One region of the Halomonas sp. KX33721 genome, then DNA from elsewhere that is predicted to be linked to it. Evidence: riboswitches for the same ligand, from Rfam matches in the RefSeq annotation. Region 1 holds a riboswitch; the other holds the start of a gene.
What was found. A riboswitch is a leader RNA that binds a small molecule or an ion and turns the genes downstream of it on or off. The one in region 1 is predicted to bind thiamine pyrophosphate.

Region 1 (11,923 bases):
TTCTGTTATGCGCTTACGTCAACTTTCACGGGGTACCTTGGCGGCGGGGGCGGCGCTGCTGCTGTCGCTGCCTGCTCAGGCACAAACCAGTGCCGATTGGGCAGCTTACGATGAGGTGTTTGAAAGTGGGGCGCAGCACGCGCAGTGGTGGGATGCGGGTTGGACGGGCATCTATGCTGCAAGCCTTGCGTTTGATGCTTACCAAGCCAGCGAAGCCAACGACCCGGACGACCGTTTTGATGCCCGCGTAGGAGTCGTAAAATCCGCCTTAGCGCTGGGCGGTATGCTGACGGATCGCCAGCCGCATCAGGCGGCGCTGGTAGAGTACGAGCGCCTTAAAGCGCAGGGTGAGTTAAGCGGCGTGCAGGCGTTGGGGCTTTCGCTTGCCCAGGCGGAGCGTGAACGCCGTGGGTTTGAGGCGCGGGTTAGCTCGCTGGTGGTGAACACGGTGGCGGGGGCGGTAATTGCCGCTGACGGTCGCGAGCGGGATGGTGCCATCAACTTCGCTACAGGCATGCTGATTAATGAGCTGCAAATTTGGACGCAGCCTAATCAGGCCTCCAGCGCGATTAACCGCTTTCAGCCTGCCCGCGTGTCTCTTGGCCCCATCACGTTAGAAGGCGAATACGCGCTGATGGTATCGCCCCAGCAGATTGGCGCTACCTGGCGCTATTAGGTCGTTACCTTCTCTCTTTATCTATGTTTAGTGCCTGAATTGCCATTGTCGCTTTGTTAGGCACTTTTGGAGTGGGCGGAAGATTAGCGCGCTTACCGTTGTCAGCGCGCCGTGAGCGCGTAAAATATCCGCCACTTTTTTGGTTTCACCAAATGTTATGTTATAACTTATTTATTCGATAGCGAGGACGCTCGATGAGTGAGCACATGCATCGCCATAACAAGGAAGGCCCTTGTCATTTTTCGCTGATGTCGTTGTCTGCCACTAAGCGGTTGGGCTTTGTCGCGCTCCCGTTGCTGGCGCTTTGGGGGCTGGTGGTGTGGGCAGGCGGGTGGCCGTTATGAGTGAACGTTCCTCTTCGCGTTTGCAGCTGCACGACCTGCACTTGGCCCAGGGCCGTCGCACGGTGTTAGAACATGTGGATGGCGATATTAAGCCCGGCGCGATTACCGCATTAATCGGCGCGAACGGTGCCGGTAAAAGCACGCTGATTCAGGCCATTATGGGTGAGCTTCGGCCGATTAGCGGCAAGGTGGTATGCACGGTGGATAAAGCGCGCCGTGCCTGGCTGCCCCAGCAGCTGGCGTTAGACCTCACCTTCCCCATGAGTGTGGAAGAGCTGGTGATGACCGGCAGTTGGCCCAGCCACGGGGCGATGAAAGGTTACTGTGCGGCCCACTATCGCAAAGGCCGCGAGATTATGGCGCGCCTGGGTATTTCTCACTTGGCTCACCGCCCGCTGGGCGAGCTTTCCGGCGGCCAGCGCCAGCGGGCGCTAATTGGCCGCACGCTAATGCAGGAAGCAGAGCTGCTGCTGCTAGACGAGCCGTTTGCCAACGTAGATAGCGATACGGTCGATATTTTGATTCGCATCTTGCGCCAGATGGCCGATGAGGGTGTCACGATCATTATTGTGCTGCACGATATGGACCACCTGCGCCGCTTGGCGGATGAGGTGTTGATGCTGAATGGCGGCCATGGCCGTTGGGTCGCTCCCAGCGCGCTCAACCACCAGCATGCCCCGGCCCAAGTGGTGCCGTTTACCTTAGGAGGCCGTCATGCTGGCACTGCTTGATGCATGGTTCATTGCACCGTTTGATTACGGCTTTATGCGCCGTGCCGTGGTCGGCGGGCTTGCCCTTTCATTGGCCGCGCCGCCGCTGGGGGTGTTTTTGGTGCTGCGCGGCATGAGCCTGATTGGCGATGCCATGGCCCACGCGATTCTGCCCGGCGTGGCGCTGGGCTTTTTGCTGGCAGGCTTTTCGCTGCCGGTGATGAGCGTGGGCGGCGTGCTGTTTGGGGTGATGGTGGCGCTGCTAGCAGGGGCGGTGTCGAAAATGGGCGGCCAGCGGGAAGATGCCGCTATGGCGAGCTTTTTTATTATTTCGTTAGCCGCCGGGGTCATGCTGATTTCCATGGGCGGCAGCAGCGTGGATTTAACCCACGTGCTGTTCGGCTCCATTTTGGCGATTAACTCCACGGCGCTGCTGCTGATTGCCTCTATTAGCACGCTGATTGTGATCACTCTGGCGATTATTTTCCGCGCCCTGGTGGTGGAGTGTTTAGACCCGCTGTTTTTACGCGGCCAAAGTAGTCGTAGCGGTTGGGTACATAGCGTCTTTTTAGGGCTGCTGGTACTGAACTTAACGGCGGGCTTCCAAACCCTGGGCACGCTGATGGCCGTTGGCTTAATGATGCTGCCCGCTACGGCGGCACGGTTTTGGAGCAAGCGGTTAGAAGGCTTGATCGGGATTGCCGTGGTGTTAGCAATGCTGGCCAGCACTGGCGGGCTGCTGCTGTCGTTCCATTTAGACACGCCCTCAGGCCCGAGCATTATTTTGCTGGCAGGGGTGGCGTATTTACTCTCGGCGCTGTTTGGCCGTTACCACAGTTTGGCCGCTAAGTTGCGGCGCAAAACCACGCCCTTGGCGCTGGAGCAGTCGCACTAGCGGATTGATGTTCATACGGTTATTTCTTAAATCAGGAGCATGTTATGTCGCTTTTCTCTTCATCGCGTTGGCTGGTGGGCGTTTCGGCCATGTTGGCACTGCCTGCCGCCATGGCCAACGAGCGGGTGCAGGTTGTCACCAGCTTTTCTATCTTGGCGGATATGGTGGAAAACGTCGGTGGAGAGCATGTGACGGTCAGCTCGCTGGTGGGCCCTGATGGCGATGCCCACGTTTTCTCCCCCAGCCCTGGCGATGCCCGTGCGCTAGCCGGGGCTGACTTAGTGGTCTTCAACGGCTTGCTGTTTGAGGGCTGGATGGAGCGCCTGATTGACTCAAGCGATTATAGCGGCCCGATGGTCACCGCCACCGACGGCCTTTCTCCGCGCGCTTTTGCAGCGCATAGCGATGATGAGCACAGTCACGATGCGCATGAGCATCATGACGAGCATGAGCATGAAGAGCACGGCCACGACGAGCATGCCGGAGACGACCATAGCGATCACGATCATGGCGATGACGACCCTCACGCTTGGCAGGACCTGCAGCAGGCCAAGGTTTACGTCACCAATATTCGTGATGGTTTGATCGAGGCGGATAGCGCCAATGCGCAGAGCTACCAAGCCAACGCCGAGCGCTACTTGGCTGAGTTAGATGCCACCGATGGGGAAATTCGCGAGCTGCTGAGTGAGATTCCCCCGTCTTCCAGTGTGATTACCGGGCACGACTCATTTGGCTACTTCTCTAGCGCCTATGGCGTTAATTTTCTCTCGCCGGTCGGGCTCTCTACCGAAGCCGACCCCAGCGGCGCCAGCATGGCGGCTTTGGTGGATGTGATTGAGCAGGAGAACGTGCAAGCGCTGTTTCACGAGAACATGACCAACCAAGCGATCATTACACAGCTGGCGGAAGAGACTGGCCTGCCTATTGCAGGCACCCTTTACGCGGATGCGCTGGCCAGTGAAGGCGATGCTAGTACGTACCTGGGCATGATGCGCCACAATGCGCAGGTGCTGCACGACGCTCTTGCAGAGCCGGGCCATGATGATCATGGTCATGACGACCACGACCACGACGATCATGGTCATAGCCACTGATTCATACCGTGAAGACAAAAATACCGCCGACTCGGCGGTATTTTTTTGCATTGCATTTTGCGCGGTGGATGGGGAGACTTGCATCACCGACTTTCGTTAACGCTGTTTAAACCACTGCAAAGAGCCAATGCCATGCGCCTAAACGCCGATTTTAGCCACTTTGCCTGTGTCACGCCGGAGCAGTACCGCTGGGTGGCCTCCCCCAGTGCGGGCGTGGAACGAATGATGCTGGATCGCATCGGCGATGAAGTGGCCCGCGCCACTAGCCTGGTGCGCTATGCGCCTAATAGCCAGTTCAGCCACCACACCCACGACGGCGGCGAGGAAATTTTCGTGCTAGAGGGCGTGTTTGCGGATGAGCATGGCCGCTACCCCGCTGGCAGCTACCTGCGTAACCCGATTGGCACTGGCCATACGCCGCAGATTGGCGAAGAGGGCGCGCTGATACTGGTTAAGTTGCATCAGTTTGATGAGAACGACCTGCTCCAACTGGCGATTCCTGCTCACCGCTTGCCCTGGCAGCCTGACCGTCGGCCGGGCATTACCTACAAAATGCTGCACACCTTTGGCGATGAGCGGGTCAGCCTGGAGCGTTGGGAGAGCGATACCACCATCGACTACCCTGCCCTGCCCGGAGGCTTAGAGCTATTGGTGCTGGAAGGTTCGCTGTGCGACGCGGGCAGCGAATACCCGAAAGGCAGTTGGTGTCGCTACCCACCGGGTGCGGCCCCGCAGCTTCGTGCAGGCCAACACGGTGTGATGATGTACGTTAAGCGCGGGCACCTATCTGACGCCCTTTCCCAGGCTAGCGCGCCAGGCCAATAAATGGCAGCAGAGTGAGCAGCGCAATCAGAACCACCGCCACCATGACCAGCGTTACCTGAAACGGGTGCTCCGCTAAGCGACGCCAGAGGGTTGGCGCTTCATTGCGGGCCAGCGCCTCTTTATGGGCTTGGCGTGCGTTAGCTTGGCGTTCGGCCTGATACTCGGCCAATGCGGCCTCTGCGTCATCACGCTGGACAGGGTTGCGCAGCCAAATGGCATCGACCCCCAGGCGGAAAAAACCCGCCTGGGTTTCGTACACATCAAAGCCATGCTCATCCAGCAGTTGGCGGACTTCCATGGCTTCTTCATCGGTTACATGGCGCAACCGAAACAGCAAATGGGCCATCTTAGTCGCCCATGGCTGCCATGCGGTCGGCTTGAATCACTTCAATCCAGTAGCCATCCGGATCTTTCACGAAGATAACGTCTTTCATCTTGCCCTGGTCGGCACGCTTCACGAAGGTTACGTCGTGCTCATCAAACCACGCCTGGGCGGCTTCTAAATCCGGCACGTTGAAGCAGATATGGCCAAAGCCCTGGGGCTCGGCGTTGCCATCGTGGTAGGCAAAATCCTGCTGGGTTTCGGTGCCCCAGTTGTGGGTCAGTTCTAACAGGCCTTTCTGACTAAAGGTCCAGGCGGTGCGGGCTTGGGTTTCTTCCGGCACGCTGTCGCTGGCTTCCACGTTGGCGAGGAAGTAGAGCGAAAACTGCATCTCTTCAAAGTCCAGGCGGCGCAGCACCTGCATACCGAACACTTTGGAGTAGAACGCCAGGGCGCGTTCCGGGTCTTTTACCCGCAGCATGGTGTGGTTTAAGCGAAAACCCTGAGTTTGTGGGGCAACGGGGGCAACGCCTGGGTGCTGTTCACCTTGAAACGACATACAACTCTCCTATTGCGGGTTGGGGCATTATGAAAAGTATGCTGATATAACGCAAATTCTTTGACGAACATATTACCTTGTACAAGGCTTAGGCTGCTAACAGCGTCAAGCTGTCTACCGCTATTTGCGTATTGATCATTTTGCTTACTTCCCCCTGTTATGAGGGCGCAGGTTGTATATTTCCAGCCCTCACCCAAGGACCCTTTATGTTCCGCGATCGAAACGTACTAGGTGAGCCGTTAACACCCTGCCGCCACTCTCTTAATCGTTGCTGAAAAGTAGCGGCTGCACTGGGGCTTTACAGCCTCGCTCAAGGCTAGGATAGTACCCACCAACGACAGGGGCGCCGCTTGGCGGCTGAGAAGCACCCTTCGAACCTGAACCGGATAACGCCGGCGTAGGGAGTCGTGGTGCTCACCACCACCCCCTTCGCCGGGAGGAAACCATGACCTACCCCCCACTTGGCGACATGCTCACCACTCTACGCGAGTCTACGCCGCTTGTTCACTGCATGACTAACTATGTTGCGATGAACAGCACGGCTAACCTACTGCTGGCTACGGGTGCCTCGCCTGCCATGCTGCATGCCCCTGAAGAGGTGGCTGAATTCACCGCAATAGCGGGCGCACTCTCCATTAACATTGGCACGCTCTCTACCCCTTGGGCAGAGTCGATGCAGCTTGCCGCTCGCACGGCTAAAGAAACAGGCACCCCATGGGTGTTAGACCCAGTAGCGGTCGGGGCCACCGCCTTTCGTCAGCAGGTCTGCACCGCGCTGCTTGCCCATCGGCCTAACGTCATTCGCGCCAACGCATCGGAAGTCATGGCGCTCACTGGCTTAGCCAGCCAAGGTCGCGGCGTCGATGCCACCACCACAACGGAGGATGCCGCCCAAGCGGCGATCAAGCTGGCACAGCAGCAGTGCTGCATTGTTGCCATGACCGGCGAAACCGATTTTATTACCAATGGCACCCACCACTACCGTTTAACGGGCGGCCACGCGCTAATGCCGCGCGTAACCACCCTGGGCTGCGGGTTAAGCGCTTTGGTAGCGGGTTTTTTGGCCGCCAACCAGGCCCATCCACTTTCGGCAACGCTGGCTGCGCTGGCGTGCTTCAGCATTGCCGGAAGCCGTGCGGGGCAGCAGGCCAGTGGGCCGGGCAGTTTTCAGGTCGCGCTACTGGATGCGCTGTATGCCCTTACCCCTGACGATCTCTCTTCTCTTAGCCAGCTGGAGACGCTCCATGCCGTTTGATCTTGCGCTCTATTTAGTCACCGATGCTGCGTTATGCGCCGAAACGGGGCTTGAAGCGACCGTGGAAGCCGCCGTGAAGGGGGGCGTGACCATGGTGCAGCTGCGCGATAAGCATGCCAGCGATGAGGCCATGATTGCCCAGGCAACACGGCTGAAAGCACTGCTGGAAGGTAGCGGTGTGCCCTTGATTATTAATGACCGGCTAAGTGTGGCCATCGCCAGCGGTGCCGACGGCCTGCACGTGGGTCAAAGCGATACCGCGGTTCAAGAGGCGCGGGCGGCGCTGGGGCCGCAGGCCATTCTAGGACTGTCGATCAACACCCTCGCGCAGCTTCGTGACGCGCCCATCGCGCAGTTGGACTACGTCGGGTTAGGCCCCATTTTCGCCACTGCCAGCAAGCAGGATCATGCTCGCCCCATCGGCTTCGAGGGCCTGGCGGAGCTGGTGCGCGCCTGCCCGTTGCCTAGCGTGGCGATTGGCGGCTTAAAGGCGCAGCACGCCGCCCAAGTGAGTGCCGCCGGTGCCCAAGGGATGGCGGTGATTTCTGCGATCTGCGGCCAGCCCGACCCTTACCGGGCGGCGCTGGCGTTTCGCGCCTCATGAGTCGGCTCGACCAACTGACCGCCTTCGTGAAAGTGGCGGAGCTTGGCAGCTATACCCGCGCTGCCGAGGCATTGGATCTTTCACGTACGCGGGTGTCGCGGCAGGTCATGGCGCTAGAGGAGACGCTAGGCGCTCGCTTGATTCAGCGCACGACGCGGCGGCTGCATCTTACCGATGCGGGAGAGCGCTATTTAACCCATGCCCAGGCCATTTTGCTGGCGCTGGAGGAGGCCGCTGCCGATGTCGGCAGTGGCACTCACACTGTGAGTGGGCGGCTGCGCATCAATGGTCCCATGAGTTTCGGCACGCGCTATCTCGCGCCTCAGGTAGCGCAGTTCATGCAGGCACACCCCGCACTCGACGTACGCCTCGATCTCAACGACCGCCGCGTAGACTTGTTGGAGGAGGGCTATGATGTCGCCATCCGCATCGGTAGCCTGCCCGACTCCAGCCTGATCGCCAGACGGCTAGCCCGCTGCCAGCTCGTGCTGTGCGCGTCACCCGGCTATTTAGCGCAGCACGGCACGCCTTTGCGCATCGAAGACCTTACCCAGCACCACTGCCTACGCTATCGCAGCGGGCAGAACAGCGGCGACTGGCGCTTCGGCCAGCAGTACGTTAGCGTCACAGGGCCGCTGGAGAGCAATAATGGGGATATGTTGACCCATGCCGCAGAAGCGGGATTAGGCATCGCCCAGCAACCCAGTTTTCTGATTCATGAGAGCATCCATCGGGGGCACTTGGTGCCGCTTCTATTAGACCTACCGCCGACCTACCTAGACATACACGCCCTCTACCCCGCACGGCGTTTTCTACCCGCCAAGGTAGCGCACTTCATCGATCAATTGGCCGATGCCTGGGGCGACCCACCCATATGGGAACAGGGGCTTGGATTATCGCGCATATCGCAACAGTAAAGTGCTCATCGGTTAGATTATCTTCTCCTTTCGCTGGTCTACAGTAGCATCATCGCATCCATGGTGATGCTCACGACGCGAGAGAGTGCTATGACGACGTTAACTACCCCGACGACAATCCTTCATGCGACCGCCCTACTGCGCGTTAGCCTAGGTGTGATGGCCCTAGCTCACGGCCTGATGAAAGTGTTCGTGTTTACGCTTCCTGGCACGGTGGGCTACTTCGAATCGCTTGGCCTGCCCGGTTTCATGGCTTACTTGACCATTGCCGCCGAAGTCGGCGGAGGCTTGGCCCTGGTGCTGGGCCTATACACCCGCTGGGTGAGTCTGGCGCTAGTACCGGTGCTGCTCGGCGCCGCCTGGGTACACCTCGGTAACGGCTGGGTCTTCTCCAATCCCGGCGGCGGCTGGGAGTTCCCAGTGTTCTGGGCCGTGGCCCTCCTGGTGCAAGCCGGCCTGGGCAGCGGTAGCTTCGTCATCAGCCGCCGACTGGCATAATCCAATGGCCTACCGAGAATCACACGTTGGTAGGCCCACTGACTGGAGTGTATCCTATGTTACCGAGTCTCTTCATTTCCCATGGCTCTCCCATGCTGGCGCTCACCCCCACCCCCGCCCATCACTTTTTACGGGAGTTGGGCCAAACCCTACGCCCTAAGGCCGTGGTGGTCGTTTCCGCGCACTGGGAGACCCCACACTTGCAGGTCAGCAGCAGCGTAAAGCCTATCACCATCCACGACTTTGGCGGCTTTCCTGATGCGCTATTTGCGGTTCAGTACCCTGCCCCTGGTAACCCTGAGCTGGCCCAACGGCTGACCAAGCAGCTCGGCGCCACGCCCGTGGAGCGCGGGCTGGACCACGGTGCCTGGGTGCCACTCTCACTGATGTACCCTGACGCTGACGTGCCGGTAATGTCGCTTTCGCTTCCCAGCCGTTGGAGTAATACCGAGTTGATAGCCCTGGGCGAGCAGCTGGCAATGTTGCGCCAGGAGGATATTTTAGTGGTTGGCTCGGGGAGCTTGACCCATAACCTCTATGAGCTTCAGCCACAGGGTAGCCAGATACCGGCCTGGGTAGGCAGCTTTGCCGAGTGGGTTAATGCACGGCTGCGCGAGGGCGATCGTGACGCGCTGGCCAACTGGCAAACCGCCCCAGACGCCAAGCGCAATCATCCCACGCCAGAGCACTTCCAGCCGCTGCTGGTGGCTATGGGAGCAGGCGGCAGCGCCGCCACCCAGCTACACCACAGTGTTGAGCACGGCGTGCTGGCAATGGATGTCTATCAGTTTGCCTAGCGCGCTTACGCTGTGGGGCGACGTTTCAGGGTGGTGCGACGGTCGTGATAGGCAATGGCCAGACCGCTGCACATGATCAGCGCGCTGCCTACCCAGACCCATACGTCCGGCAGTTCTCCCCAGAACCACCACCCCAGCAGCACGGCCCACAGCATGGCGGTGTAATCGAAGGGCGCAGCAATGGCGGCGGGCGCATGGCGAAAGGCCAGGGTGATGAACGCCGTGGCCCCACCCCCAGCACCCCGGAGGCGGCAAAGCCCAGCCAGTGCCAGGGATGGGGCGTTTGCCATACCCAGGGCAGGCTGAGGCCCGTCAGTACCAGCGGTACGGCCGTCATGTAGAACACCATGGCCCACAGGTGCTCGTTGGCGCCATAGCGCCGCGCCGTGACCATCATCAGGGCATAAAATACCGCTGCGGCCAGCAAAATCATGGCGCCTAGTTGAAACGCATCTCCGCCCGGGCGAACTACAATCAGCACGCCCACAAAGCCTACCAGTGATGCTACAAGCACTGGCGGATCAATACGCTCACCTAAAAGCGGCACGGATAGCAGCGTGACAAATAGCGGTGCGACAAACGCAATGGCGGTGGCTTCTGCCAGCGGTAACAGGGTTAGTCCCCACACAAAGCACACCATGGTGGCGGTGTAGATCAACCCACGCAGCAGGTGAACGCCTGGCCGCTTGGTGCGCAGCTTACGTAGCCCGCCGCCAAAATAAGCCAACAGAGCAATGAGCGGTAACGATACTAGCGTGCGGAAAAAAATAATTTGTATCGGGGAGTGCACCGCCCCTAACCACTTTGATACTGCATCCCCTAGTGCTAAAAACAGCACGCCTAAGCACATGCAAAGTATGCCTTTTAAGGATGGCGTCATAAACATGCTCCTTGTGTTGCTATTGTTATGGTCCTACTCGGATATCACCGACATACAATAAAAAGCCCCGCCAACGTACATTAGCGGGGCGGTGAACCACTGCGGTGGTTAAAGGCTTGCGTTGACCACCATACAATCCATGCCCTGCGCCTGAAGCGTTTGGCAAGCTTGCCGCGCCTGGGATTCGTTCAGTGAGACGACACGGGCGCGAAATACTGTCATGGGCCCCTGAAGCGGATCGATGGCAACGCGGCCTCCCACGCTCGTTGGCAGCCGCTGCGCGGCTTGGCGAGCCAATTGCTCAGCTTGGGCCGCCTGGCTAAAGGCACCTACTTGAATGCCCCAGCCAGCAGAGGCCATTTGCGCAGTGGGAGGTGCCGTCGCCAGCACGCGCTCCCGCTCAATAAAGGCTTGCAGTGGATCTTGCGAGGCAGCTTCTGGTGCCTCCTTACGTGCGGCCTCCGCTTGGAGAAGCTGGGCCTCAACGGTTTGTGCCGGCGTACTGTTAGACATGGGCCGTGTGGGTGATAGCGACGTGGCGGAGATATTAGCCATCATCGGTTGTGAGCGAGGCTGAGTAAGCGGTTGGGCTGGTCCCGCAAACCCCATAAACTCACTTGAGAAACTGGTATCAGCAAGCCATGAGCGTTGATCTCTTAGCGACGCACGCATAAAGCTGCGGTCTAGCAGATCTGCCATATGGGTATCACGGGAAGAGGAACTGAATCCACCCATCACTACGGCTACCATACGGCGGCCATCATGGACAGCAGTGGTGGCCACGTTAAAGCCTGAGGCGCGAATGAAACCAGTTTTTAAGCCATCGGCCCCTGGGTAGTCACGCACCAATCGGTTGTGGCTGGTATGGCGAGTACCGCGGTAGGTGAACTCCTGCAAACCGAAATAGTGGTAATACTGGGGAAAGTCCTGCATCACCCGCACCGAGAGCGTCAACATATCTCGCGCGGTGGTGATTTGCAGATCATCCGGTAAGCCCGAAGCATTGTGGAAGGTAGTGGCATTCATGCCCAACTCACGCGCCTTCGCCGTCATCAGGTTCGCAAAGCGTTGCTCGCTGCCTCCTAATGCCTCTGCCACCACGACCGCCACATCGTTGGCAGAACGCACTGCCAAGCGCGAATAGCGGTATCTACCGGGATAGAGCTACCTGCCGAGAGCCATAGTTTAGTCGCGGGCATGGCCGCTGCCTGGGCCGAGACGGACAGCGGCTGATCGAGGCTTAGCCTTCCCTCCTCCAGCGCTTCGAATGTTAGGTAGAGCGTCATCATTTTCGTGAGCGACGCAGGATAGCGTGGCTCGTCAGCATTTTCAGCGTATAGCACTTCGCCGTTTTCGAGATCCACAACGATGCCTGCATAACGAGGATTCGCCTGGGCGTTGGCGCTACCCATCAGCGTCATCATCAGCATGACCAGTAGCCAGTGCGCCGCCCAAACCGTTGTGCTCACTCCCCGTGTTGTTGCCATACCGACCTCTTACTGATTGATCACACTGCCCGACACTTGGCCATTCATACGGCTGCTGCA
Region 2 (11,923 bases), on a different contig from region 1:
CTGTTTCGCTTAACGCTCTTCGTCGTGGCGATCGCTCAAGATATGGTGAAGCTCACCACAGGCCACCATCGGGTCATCGCAGTTGATGACAATATTAGACTCCGCCAGCACGTAGCTGCGTCCGGTAATGGTGTTTTCTACTACTTGGTAAGCGCCTTCTTGATGCGTACCGGTAAAGGTACCGATGAAGCCTGTCTCCCGCAGCGATATCGTTTCTAACTTGTCGCCCAGCTTTAACCGCCCTTCGTAATTCATCAATGCCAGCCGTGCCGACGTACCGGTGCCCGTCGTGCTGCGACAAATCACGCCAGGGTGAACATACGTCGTGGAGCGAGAGCGGATATAGCCTTCCGCCACCGACTCTTCTGGCCCCATGAAGTGCAAAAACGGCAGCGGCCCCACATCCCCCAAGGTATAGTGAGAGAAGCCGCGCTGCGCCTGAATCGCCTCAACGATTTTATGGGCGCAGGCGGCAAGTGCCTGCTCTTCATCTCGCACCAGCTTGAACCCCAGCGCCTCGGCATCTACTAGGGCGTAAAAGCCACCGCTATAAGCGACCGAGTAGGTCACATCACCGATCCCTGGTACTTGGATGGTATCCCGATAGGTATCGATATAGCTGGGCAGACCTTCACACGTGACCGATTCCACCACGCCGTTATGCACGCGGGCTTCAATTTGCACCAACCCCGCAGGCGCTTCCAACTTAAAGCGCTGGATGCCCTCCTGCTTCGGCACAATGCCGGTTTCCAAAACAGCAGTGGCCGTGCAGAGCGTGTTGGAGCCGGAGTAAATCGGGTAGCCCATCACTTCCATAATGATATATCCCGCCACGGCTTCCGGGTCTGTAGCAGGAACCAGCAGGTCTACCGACATCTCTGGAATGCCATAGGCTCTTCCAACAGCAAACGCCTGAGGCCATCGGCATCGTCGCGCAGATACTCCATCTGCTGACGAACCGTAGCGCCGGGTAGCGCATCAATACCACCGGTGACAATACGGCTGACATCGCCGCCCGCATGAGTGTCCAACAATTGAATCGTATGGAGGTTCTTCACAAACCCGCCTCCTAGGCAGTGGTAATGGCAAACGGTGCACCGTGGGTGTCCCACTGAGCATCGGGGACAATAACGATTTTCCCCAGGTAGTTGCTGCCCCGGTTCACAAAGTAGCGCTCGGCCTGATGTAATTCCGAGAGTTTGAACGCGCCGTGCAGCACCGGCTTCAACTCACCGCTACGAATCCAGGCGACTAGTTGCTCCGCCTCCTCGCGAGTGCCGTGGGAAACACCGAAAATCTGCACCTGATACAGGTAGACTCGGGTCCACATAATCTCGCTAAGGTTGCCGCCGCTAGCACCGGCAATGGAAAGCCGAGGATACGTAGCGCGGCTATGCATATCGCCAATCATGGTGTCGATAAACAGGTCGGTCATCTCGCCGCCAACGAGATCCATCACGGCATCTATGGCTTGCCCCTTGGTTTCTGCCAACACACGCTCGACAAACGTCGGTAAGTCACCACGATCAATCACCGCTTCTGCGCCGAGCGCGCGCAGCGCTTCGGCTTTATCGAGCTGACTGACGGCGTAGGGAATCGCGCCGACGATACGACAGAGCTGAATCAATGCCGTGCCGACCCCTCCGCTGGCACCACTGACGAGAACGCGCTCTCCCGCCTGAACGTTGGCGACAGTCATCATGTGGTAGGCCGTTTGATAGGAGCACATGCCCATAGCGGCCAGCTCAGCATCATGCAGTTCAGGGTTAGCGACGTGGTGGAACTGGTCGGCAGGCACCGCAATGTAGTCAGCATAGCCGCCATCAGCACCGTGGCCGTAGTAGTCCGGCGTGAGGTTAATATCACGACGCTCATCAGCGTAGATGTTGAAATCCAGTAGGCCACGCTCGCCGATACGATGCTCATCCACACCCTCACCTACGGCGACAATGCGCCCGGCAACATCGGCCCCTTGAATACGCGGGAACGTTAAGGTTGGCGAACCGCCCATGGCAAACGAGGTGACGTCCTCTTTCCCTTTGGTGGGGTATAGCCCTTCGCGTGCTTTGCGGTCGGTGTTGTTTTTCGCTGTGGCCGTGACCTGCACCAGCACCTGCCCCGGGCCTGGCTGTGGCGTAGGTACATCTTGGCGGTACTGCAGCACGTCCACATCACCGTGGCCGGTTAAGAGCATCGCTGACATCGTGGCAGGTATCGCCGCGTTGTTATCCGTATGGGCCATGGGGGGCTCCTTATTCAGTGCATATGCCGCGACAATAACAAACGCCGGGCGAGGTTCAAGGGACTAGCCGAAGACCGGCACACCGATGATCACCGGGTGTAGATAGAAGGCAAACAGGGCATACGCCACTACGCCAATCGCCACCGTGGCCAGCGTAGCCGCCAGCGAAGTTGATTGCGGTGCAGCGGGCTGCTGACGGCTACGCTGTTTAGCGGCTTTAAACGCCAAAATAGCCCAGACAAGAAACGCTGCAAAAAAGAGGATATCGCTCAGTCGGCCATTCACTAGCAGGTGGGCAAACGCCCAGATTTTGACGGCCAGCATCATCGGGTGGCCTAGCTTGGCTTTGATCGCGTTACCCGGCACATACGCTGCCACCAACATAATAAACGCGGGCAGCATCAGCAGCGCCACTGCATGGCGTAAGCCCATCGGCGGAAACCATAGATTGATAGGGTCGAGGCGCGTTTGACCGTAGCCATATATGGCGATGGCAAGGCCAATGAGGGCCACCACGGAGTAAGCCAGCTTCCACGTGCTTTGGCCACGGTTAGCGATCTGCTGCTGTCGCCAGGATTCCGCAAAGATACGTACCGAGTGCCCGCCTAAAAAGATCAGCAGGCCTAAGATCATAAGGGTCATGGTGGTCACTCTCCGGTGAGTTGCAAGTCGTTGGTCGAGTGGGAGCATGCCACACTCCTTGGCAAACCACATGGCGCGGCGTCAACTTTTCGCCAATAGTGATGGAGAGCAAAACCCGTCAAGCTAGACGACTGACTGTACCTCTGCCCTCGCCAAGGATCGGTATGCTTCACTTCCCCTCGACGTACCATCGCCGTCTCACCTGGACCTATTTTGGGCTGTTCATTGCCATTGGCATGACCGGCGGCCTGCTTGGCCCGGCCCTGCCACACCTGGCCGAGGTCAGCGGTGCCTCCATGAGCCAGATCGCCGTGCTGTTTACCGCACGCGCCGTGGGCAACATGAGCGGCGCGATGGTCACCGGGCTGCTCATGGACCGCTTCAACGGCCACCACGTGCTGGTGATGATGGGCATGCTGGCGGTAGCTGGGCTAGCCGTGGCTCCACTTAGCCCGCTTTTGCTGCTGTTGACGCTTCTATTCATGCTGCTGGGGTTTGCGGAGGTATCGCTCAACGCGGGAGGCAACACGCTGCTGCTATGGCTGCATCGAGATGCGGCAGGCCCAAACGTGAGCGCGCTACACTTCTGCTTTAGCTTCGGCAACATGCTTACGCCGCTGATTATGATTGCCGCACTCTCACTTACCGGGCAATTTCATCTCACGTTTTGGATTGTTGCATTAAGCGTGGCTGCCATGCTGTGGCCACTTTCGCGCTTTGCCAGCCCGACTATGCCAACGGTAGACCCTGACCCAGCCACTTTGGCAGCGCTCAAACATCGTGACCCACTGCTGCTGGGGCTATTTATGCTGCTGTTTTCCATTTATGTGGGCATTGAAATTACGTTTGCTGGCTGGGTGACGGCGTATGGCGCGCTGTCAGGGCTGACTACCGAGCAGGCGGCACTGCTGGCCACTCTATTCTGGCTAGCGCTATCTGCTGGCCGTTTGCTGGCCATTCCTCTGCTGCGTGTTTGTTCACCCTGGCAGGTGTTAGCCAGTTGTTTGGCGCTGGGCTTGGGTGCCTCGGCCGGCCTGCATTTTAACTGGCTGCCTCTAAGCCTCGGAGCACTGCTGTTTGGGCTTTCGGCCTCTGCTTTTTTCCCGACACTCTTTGCGCTATGCAATCAGGCCATTGTGATGCGGGGCCGCACCACCGGCGCTATTTTTACCGCAGCGGGTAGCGGTGCGTTGATTATTCCGTCTTTAACAGGCCCGCTGCTGGATATCGCTGGGGCCCGGGCTTTTCCTATGTTACTGGCCGCTCTGTGGCTCTTGATTGCGCTGGGGCTTTGCATGCTGGCATTTCGTTTACACCAACTCACCACCCGGCAAGGGCTTTAGAACCAGTCTTTGCGTTTAAACAGCCAGATTAAAATACCGCCAATACCCAACATGGCCCCCCATACAAAGAAGTAGCCGTATTGATAGCTAAGCTCAGGCATATATTCGAAGTTCATTCCGTAAATACCGGCAATGAACGTCAGCGGAACAAAAATAGCGGTAATCACCGTCAAGACACGCATCGTGATATTTAGCTGGTGAGAAGAAATAGAGATATAGCCATCCACCAAGTCACCGCAAATATCGTAGTACATTTGTGTCAGCGTATAGAGGCGCTCAAAGCGCTCCTCTACATCGGTAATCGCGTGCAGGGTTTCACTCTCACCTCTAGGTAAGTGGGCGTAGTCATACGCCGTTAGCTCTTGAGTAATACCTTTGTGATAGCTAAAGATGCGCCGCATTTTCACCAGCCGCGAGCGGTAAGTCGTAATTTTACGCATCAGAACATCGTTGCCGTTTTCGAGCAGCTCATCCTCAAGATCGCTAAGTTCCATCTCAAACTCCAGCAGGCTATCAATATAAAATCCTGCTGAGGTATACATCACTTTTAATGCCACATGCTCTGGGGAAAGCGCCAGCAACGCCTTACCCTGCTCATTTAACAGCCGCTCAATACTCAAGGCTTCTCCGGGGTGAAGCGTTATCAAAAAAACGTTCGCCGATAAAGAAACAGACCTGCTGGGGCACAAAATTAAGCTGGGCATCGAATGATGAAATACCGCGATAAATAATCAGCGTATGGTTCTCAAACTCTTCAATTTTCGGCGGGTGTCGCTCTTTATGGGCATCTTGAATGGCCAAGGGATGGCAGTCAAAACGCTCTAGCACATCACGCTCCTGCGCTTCGCTTTCGCCTTTCATATCAACCCACAAATGGGCAGTGGGCATTGTTTTCCAGTCGTCGATTAGGCGTACATCCCCCTCACGCACATCGCCTTCTGGGGTGGTTAATATGCAACGAATCATTTTCTTCCCTGGGTTCGTTAAGTCTTGGGCGTTATATCTGCCGGGCGCGCTAACTCTATACGCGCTTTACCCGCCCGCTTAGCCATATACATTGCCACGTCAGCTCGCTTTAACAACTCCTGAGCCGTTTCAGACGCCCCTGGCAAAAATAGCGCTACACCGATGCTGGTACTAACCCGTAAGGTAGAGCTACCAACATGAAGCGGCTCTTCAATGAGGCGAATCAGTTTCTGGGCCAATGGCTCTAGCGCCTCGGCGGTGACTCCTTCTAGCAGCACGACAAACTCGTCTCCTGCCCAACGGGCAACAAAGTCCGTCTCGCGAACGGCATACTGCAAGCGCTTGGCAACGTCGCGCAGCAGTTCATCACCCATGGCGTGGCCATGCTGGTCGTTAACACGCTTGAACCCGTCTAAATCAAGAAACAGCACCGCCAGCGGGTTTAGGGTACGGCGCACCCGCGCCATCGCTTCGGATAAGCGCTCGTCAAGCGCACGGCGATTAGGCAACCGAGTCAGTACATCTTCACGGGCCTGTTGATCCCGAAGCCGCTCTAGCTGCTGGCGCTCAGTGATATCGTGAATAAACAGGCTACGGCGCACCCGACCATTAAGCTCATAGCTTTTCAGGCGTACTTCGACCGGCAAGCGGACGCCATCACGGCGCGTCGCCTCACAAGAAATAGGCGCAGATTCATCTTGATTGGGTAGCCCTTGGGGAAACATAAGCGCCGTTAGTGGGCGCGTTAAAGCTTCTTTGCGACTCCAGCCAAATATGCTCTCTGCAGCACGGTTCCAGTCCAGCACCCGCTCTTGGGCGTCAATGCTCAGATAGGCATCGTAGGCAGACTCAATCACCAAATTGAGCTCGCGAGTACGCCGCTCGATATGCTGCTCGAGGCTTTGATGCAGCGCCGTGAGCGCCTGCTGAGTGGCGGCACGAATCTTCTGCTCGTTGATGAGCCGTTCGCGCAGGTGAATCTCACCGGTCACAATGTCGGCTAAATCTTGCAACGCGGCCTGCTCCTGAGCGCTCAACTGCCGCGGTTTGCTATCCATCGCACACAGCGAACCCAGCACCAGTCCCTGTGAGTTTTTAAGCGGAATGCCTGCGTAAAAACGTATTCCATCAGGTCGAGTCACAAAAGGATTGGTGGCAAAACGCTCATCTTGCAGCGTATCTTTCACCACCAGCGGAGCAGCTTCCAGCACGGTGTAGGCACAAAACGCCACATCCCGCGGCGTTTCGGAGATATTGATGCCAACTTGCGACTTAAACCACTGCCGATCAGAATCAATCAGAGTGATAGTTGACTGTGGCACACCGAGTAGCACCGTTACTAAGCGCGTAATGCGATCAAAAACAGGTTCGTTCGGCGTATCCAACAGTGCTAGCTCGTTAAGTGCAGCCAAACGGGCATTTTCGTTAGGAGGTAACAGGTGGCTCATGGCGATCGCACCTACAGTAGTAGTCAGACCCCTGCCAGCATAACGTGAAACGAAATTTCCTGCTTAACGCCTTGATTAACGGGCAAGGGCGCGGCGCTTGTTGGCTCCAGCAATGATCATACTCACCGCAGTTGAGAGCAGCAGCGCCCCAACAAACGGGCCAAGGGTTGGTACGCTGCCGGGGAAGGTGGCTGCTATCACGCCCGCACTAACACTGCCTTGGCTCAACCAACCCGGCAGCACAGCGCCCACTAGCCCAGCAAGCCCGCCGCCTATCGCAGCCATAGGCGTCATGCGTTGCCATAAGCCAAGCAGTACCGGTACCACGATGGCGGCACACAGCAGATCGGCAATCAGGAACAGGCGAAGCACCGAGAGCCCCTGCAGAGCAATCACAATCACCGGTACCATGATCGCGACAGTAAGCCAGCGGGCCTTGGTGAAAGCATCTGGGCGGTCGCCGCTGGCCCATAGCGAGGCAATCCCGTTTTGTAACGTGTCGACGCTAGACGTGACCAGGGTAACGGCAAGTACCAGTGACGGCAGCGTGATCCATATCGGCGCATCGCTTAACAGCGCAAAAAACGGCATGGGCGGCTCACCTAAGCTGACACCGCTCATGGCGGCCATCATGCCCACGCCACCAATTACCATCACCACGAGAATCGTCATACCACCGCCTAGCCAGGCGCCACGCCCAAGGCTTTGTTCATCTTGTGCCGCCCACACCCGCTGCCAATAGCCCTGGTGGAATAAATTGGCAGCCGTCACAGCAATCACCAGCGTCAATGCCACGCTGAGCGAGCTACCGATTGGCAATGAGGGTAAAGCGGCGTCGCTGGGCATGCTCGGTAGCCGCCAAAGCGTTACGCTCGCCACTGCCAGTAGTAGGGCCAACAGCAGCCATGCCTGCCAACGGTCGGTCGCAAGGCTGGCGCGAAGGCCGCCCATCACGGTGTACACCAGCGTCGTTAGAGCAACGCCAATGATCACCACGGCAGGCGGCACATCAGAGAGCAGCGCGGTAATAGCCCCAATGGCAGTTAACTCAGCGGCTAAAAAGCAGCCCATATAAGCAACAGATACCATCGCCACAAAGCGACGAACGTTTTTGCCATAGCACGCCTCAGCAAACTCCGCGATGCTGCGCCCTTCTGGCAGCGCTTGGCGTATTTTTGGCCCATAAAGGCCCAATACAATAAACGGAAGTGCCGAGCCAAAGGCATAGCCCAGCAGCGCCACGGGGCCAACAAAGGCACCAATTTCAGGTGGAGCAAACAGAATCCAGGCACCCATTCCAGAGGCTAAAAAAGACAGCCCCAGAGTGGACGCAGTTTGCGAGTTGCGGGCGGTGACATAATCATCCAGGGAGCCGCCGCCAAAGCGTGCCCGAAGACCCAGAAAGGCAAAGCAGCACAGGGCTGCGCCTAACACAGCAGACGTTAGGTATGGCATGTCGCGCTTCCTCCGCCGGTACGAACCGGATCAGGTTCCAGGGTCTGCGTTACGCGCATTCTCAGCCCGTTTTGGGCTCCCCTGGCGACAGTGAATGAAGGCGTCATCCTCAATCAAAGCAGCGCCGTAGTAAAGTCTTAAGGCGTTTCGCGAACCAATTCGTCAGGCTTTTTCGGCACGCGCCCCATGAGATAGAACTCGGAATTAGGCGGCGTACCCGCTAGGGTCACCAAGCGATTCGACATACCAAAAAAAGCGCGAAACTCCTCAGGGCGATGCACCAGCATCAGAAACACATTAGGCACGAACCCCGCTTTTTCCTGCACAGCTAACATCGCATCACGAATATCGCTTGGCACATCATCCAGCGTTTCGGGAAGTTTAAAACGGCTAATAGCAGCAGACATATTGACACCTTCTTGTTATGTTCATGATATAAATAGCGCGATTAAATTAACTGGTAACAAATAGCTAACCCACCGCCGCCCGGTAAAATGAGCCGCTGCCTGCCGATAACACGTCCATTTTAGCTGCCCCTCTTGCCGATGCCATCGCAGATGCCGAGGCAGAAGGCCAAACGCTGACAGACGATATTGTCGAAACGCCTGCACGTTGGCCTGCGTTTAATGGTGGGTTAGCCCTCTATACGCTATTTAAGATGTATCACCGCCTGGTTTACGGCGAAGATGACAGTTATCGTTGCTCTCAGTGCAATACCCCACATGGCCCCCGTGAAATCCATGAATTCCACATGGAAGAGGGTGAGTTTGCACTGCTGGCCCCCATAAGCGAGCAGCACGACGCCCCTTACCTGCTAGTGCTCCATGAAAGCCAGCTTGCCCCCATTGAGCAACTGCTCAACGACAGCCTGCCACTATTTGATCGTTTTTAACGCGCTTGCGCCTCCTCCGCTAGCTTGGAAGAGGCGCATCGCCCAGACGTATAACAACGAATCTTTTACAACGAAATGGTGCTGTTAATCCCACTAGAGACGTTTTCAGGCTCGAACCAACGGGCCGTGACGGTCTTAGTTTGCGTCCAGAAAGCAATCGCCTGTTTGCCGTTGGGGCCTAAGTCACCCAGTTTGGATGCCCGAGATCCGGTAAAGCTGAAGTAAGCAACGGGAACAGGAATCGGCACATTGATACCAATTTGGCCAACGTCGATATCCGTTTCAAACCGGCGAGCCACCCAGCCAGAGTTGGTAAAAATCGACGTGCCGTTGCCATTGGGGTTGGCATTAATAAAGTTGATGGCGTCATCCAGCGTTTCTACGCTAACCACACACAGCACAGGGCCGAAAATCTCTTCCCGATAAATGGTCATATCCGCCGTTACATCGGCAAATAGCGTCGGTCCTACAAAGTTGCCATCCGGGTAGCCGTCCACCGTATAACCACGGCCATCTACCAGAAGTGTGGCGCCCTCTTTTTCACCGGCGCTGATTAAGCGCTCAACCCGCTCTTTCGCCTGGGGCGATACCAAAGGCCCCAGGTCTGCATCGCGCTGAGAGCCTGGCCCTACTTTCATGCCACGGGCACCGGCTTCGATATCTTTTATCCACTCCCGGGCTTCCCCCACCAGCACCACTACCGAGTTCGCCATGCAGCGCTGCCCGGCCGCGCCAAAAGCAGACCCTAACAGGCTGTCAATCGCCTGGCTGCGGTTAGCGTCAGGCATAACGACGCAGTGGTTTTTGGCCCCCATCATCGCCTGCATCCGTTTGCCTGCCGCCGCGGCACGGTTGTATAGCAGCGAGCCGACATGAGTCGAGCCGATAAACGACAGCGCCTTGATATCCTGGTGGTCAGCAATTTGATTTGCTACATCCGGACCACCGTGCACCACGTTTAATACGCCAGCGGGAATGCCCGCTTCATGGGCCAGCTCGACTAGCCGCATGGTAGAGCTCGGGTCCTGCTCGGAGGGTTTCAATACAAAGGTGTTACCCGTGGCAATGGCCAGCGGGAACATAAAGCAGGGCAACATAATCGGGAAGTTAAATGCCGTAATACCCGCGCCCACGCCTAACGGCTGGTGCATGGTGTAAACATCCACCTCGTTCGCTGCGTTTTCGGCTAATTCGCCTAGCTGCAGCGAGGTAATGGAGCAAGCATGTTCCACCACCTCAAGACCGCGGCCTACTTCACCCTCGGCATCGGGCAGTGTTTTGCCATGCTCTTCGGTAATTAACGCGGCAAGCTCTGCCGTATTCTCGCGAATAAGGGCCTGAAGCTTGAGCATAATGCGCATGCGTTTACCCAGCGGCACCTTGCGCCACTCTTTAAACGCCGTTTTGGCACTGGCAATGGCACGCTCTACCTCTTCAGGGGTACAGAACGGCACGCGGGCTACGACCTGCTGAGTCGCCGGATTGACGACGTCCCGCCACTCCTGGCTTTGCGACTCGACCGGCTGACCATCGATATACATGGGAATCTGGCGAACGGACATACAGACGTTCCTCGTGGTTGTGTTTGTTATGGGTTTGAATAAGGAGCCACTAGGGTATATCAGCAAGTTGACGTAAACGTCAATTAGCCACTCGATAAAGCTAAATTCACGGCCATGGAGAAATAGCCTTTCCCTACGGGAAGCAGCCTCGCTATGCTGACAAAGCACCTTTCTGACCTGACTATTTCTGACCTGACTATCGACGATGCATAACGTGGCTTTCCACAAGGAGGCATCCATGCAAACGTTCAGCTGCCAATGCGGCAACCCGCTGTTCTTCGAAAACACCCATTGTGTTGCCTGTGAGTCGGAAGTCGGCTGGTGCCCGGCCTGCAGCAATATCGTTGCCCTGGCCCCTCTGGAAGGCGGCGGATACCGCTGCACTCACGAAGGCTGCGGCACCCCCTTGATGAAGTGCCACAATTACGCGGTAGAGAACGTATGCAACCGCATGGTGATCATGGCCGAAGGCGAAGCCGACACGCTGTGCGACTGCTGTCGCTACAACGATGTGATTCCCGACCTGAATGTAGCGGGTCACCGTGAGCGCTGGGCCGCACTGGAAGCTGCCAAGCGTCGTCTGTTCCACACCCTGGAGATTCTCAAGCTCCCACACGGGACCCAGGGCGATGATATTCGCGTCCCCTTGAGCTTCTCGTTCATGGCCGACGCCCTCCCCGACAAAGGGCTCTGGCGCTCCACCGCGAATCAGGAGAAGGTCTATACCGGCCATGCCAACGGCCATATCACCATCAACGTCAAGGAAGCCGACGACGTCGAGCGTGAGCGACTGCGGGTGGACATGAACGAGTCCCACCGCACCCTGATCGGTCATTTTCGTCACGAGGTGGGACACTACTACTGGGACTTGTTGGTCAAGGATCAGGACGAGGCCGCCAGCGTCCGAGTGTTTGGCGACCATAACGACCCCACCTACGGTGATGCGCTGGAAACCTACTATCAGCAAGGCGCGCCGGCCGACTGGCCGACCCGGTTCATTTCTGCCTATGCCGCCATGCACCCGTGGGAGGACTTCGCCGAAACCTTTGCGTTTTATCTGGACATGGTGGCCGTGCTGGACACCGCTCTGCACATGGGGATTTCACGGGCCGAATATGACGGCACGCTGGACAGCATGTTAAGAGCGTTTCATCAGGTGGGTATGGTCGTCAATGAGCTCAACCGTGATATGGGGCTGCTGGACCTGGCACCGGGGGTACTGCCTCCCCCGGTGCGTGACAAGCTGGCGTACCTTCATGAGTTGGTACACAGCGCCAGCGCTAACGCTCGATCTACTTGATCAATCGTTATCATGATCCCCCAGGTGGCCCTGACTTTGTCGCTGGGTCACCTTGGGCACGTTGTCGCTATTC

Region 2: linked by a shared signal. The riboswitch ahead of A3220_RS14575 (sodium:solute symporter) and the one ahead of thiM (hydroxyethylthiazole kinase) in region 1 are both predicted to bind thiamine pyrophosphate.

The regions. Positions count from the first base shown of each region.
Region 1 covers NZ_LVIA01000014.1:27,683-39,605, forward strand. The annotation lists gene A3220_RS05520 (hypothetical protein) at 8-676, shown strand; gene A3220_RS17415 (hypothetical protein) at 871-1,020, shown strand; gene A3220_RS05525 (ABC transporter ATP-binding protein) at 1,017-1,751, shown strand; gene A3220_RS05530 (metal ABC transporter permease) at 1,735-2,625, shown strand; gene A3220_RS05535 (zinc ABC transporter substrate-binding protein) at 2,670-3,719, shown strand; gene A3220_RS05540 (cupin domain-containing protein) at 3,852-4,544, shown strand; gene A3220_RS05545 (DUF6164 family protein) at 4,525-4,890, opposite strand; gene gloA (lactoylglutathione lyase) at 4,892-5,425, opposite strand; TPP riboswitch at 5,755-5,846, shown strand; gene thiM (hydroxyethylthiazole kinase) at 5,871-6,680, shown strand; gene thiE (thiamine phosphate synthase) at 6,670-7,284, shown strand; gene A3220_RS05565 (LysR family transcriptional regulator) at 7,281-8,201, shown strand; gene A3220_RS05570 (DoxX family protein) at 8,292-8,699, shown strand; gene A3220_RS05575 (class III extradiol ring-cleavage dioxygenase) at 8,756-9,496, shown strand; partial or broken gene A3220_RS05580 (DMT family transporter) at 9,502-10,376, opposite strand; gene A3220_RS05585 (SPOR domain-containing protein) at 10,485-11,504, opposite strand; gene A3220_RS18265 (serine hydrolase) at 11,459-11,863, opposite strand.
Region 2 covers NZ_LVIA01000041.1:83,879-95,801, reverse strand. The annotation lists partial or broken gene A3220_RS14605 (proline racemase family protein) at 10-1,058, opposite strand; gene A3220_RS14600 (zinc-binding dehydrogenase) at 1,070-2,242, opposite strand; gene A3220_RS14595 (NnrU family protein) at 2,306-2,884, opposite strand; gene A3220_RS14590 (MFS transporter) at 3,049-4,227, shown strand; gene A3220_RS18025 (magnesium transporter CorA family protein) at 4,224-4,847, opposite strand; gene A3220_RS18020 (CorA family divalent cation transporter) at 4,837-5,193, opposite strand; gene A3220_RS14580 (diguanylate cyclase) at 5,211-6,641, opposite strand; gene A3220_RS14575 (sodium:solute symporter) at 6,717-8,096, opposite strand; TPP riboswitch at 8,086-8,189, opposite strand; gene A3220_RS14570 (hypothetical protein) at 8,234-8,503, opposite strand; partial or broken gene A3220_RS14565 (hypothetical protein) at 8,578-8,988, shown strand; gene A3220_RS14560 (CoA-acylating methylmalonate-semialdehyde dehydrogenase) at 9,054-10,550, opposite strand; gene A3220_RS14555 (putative zinc-binding metallopeptidase) at 10,789-11,850, shown strand; gene A3220_RS14550 (alpha-E domain-containing protein) at 11,851-11,923, opposite strand, start outside.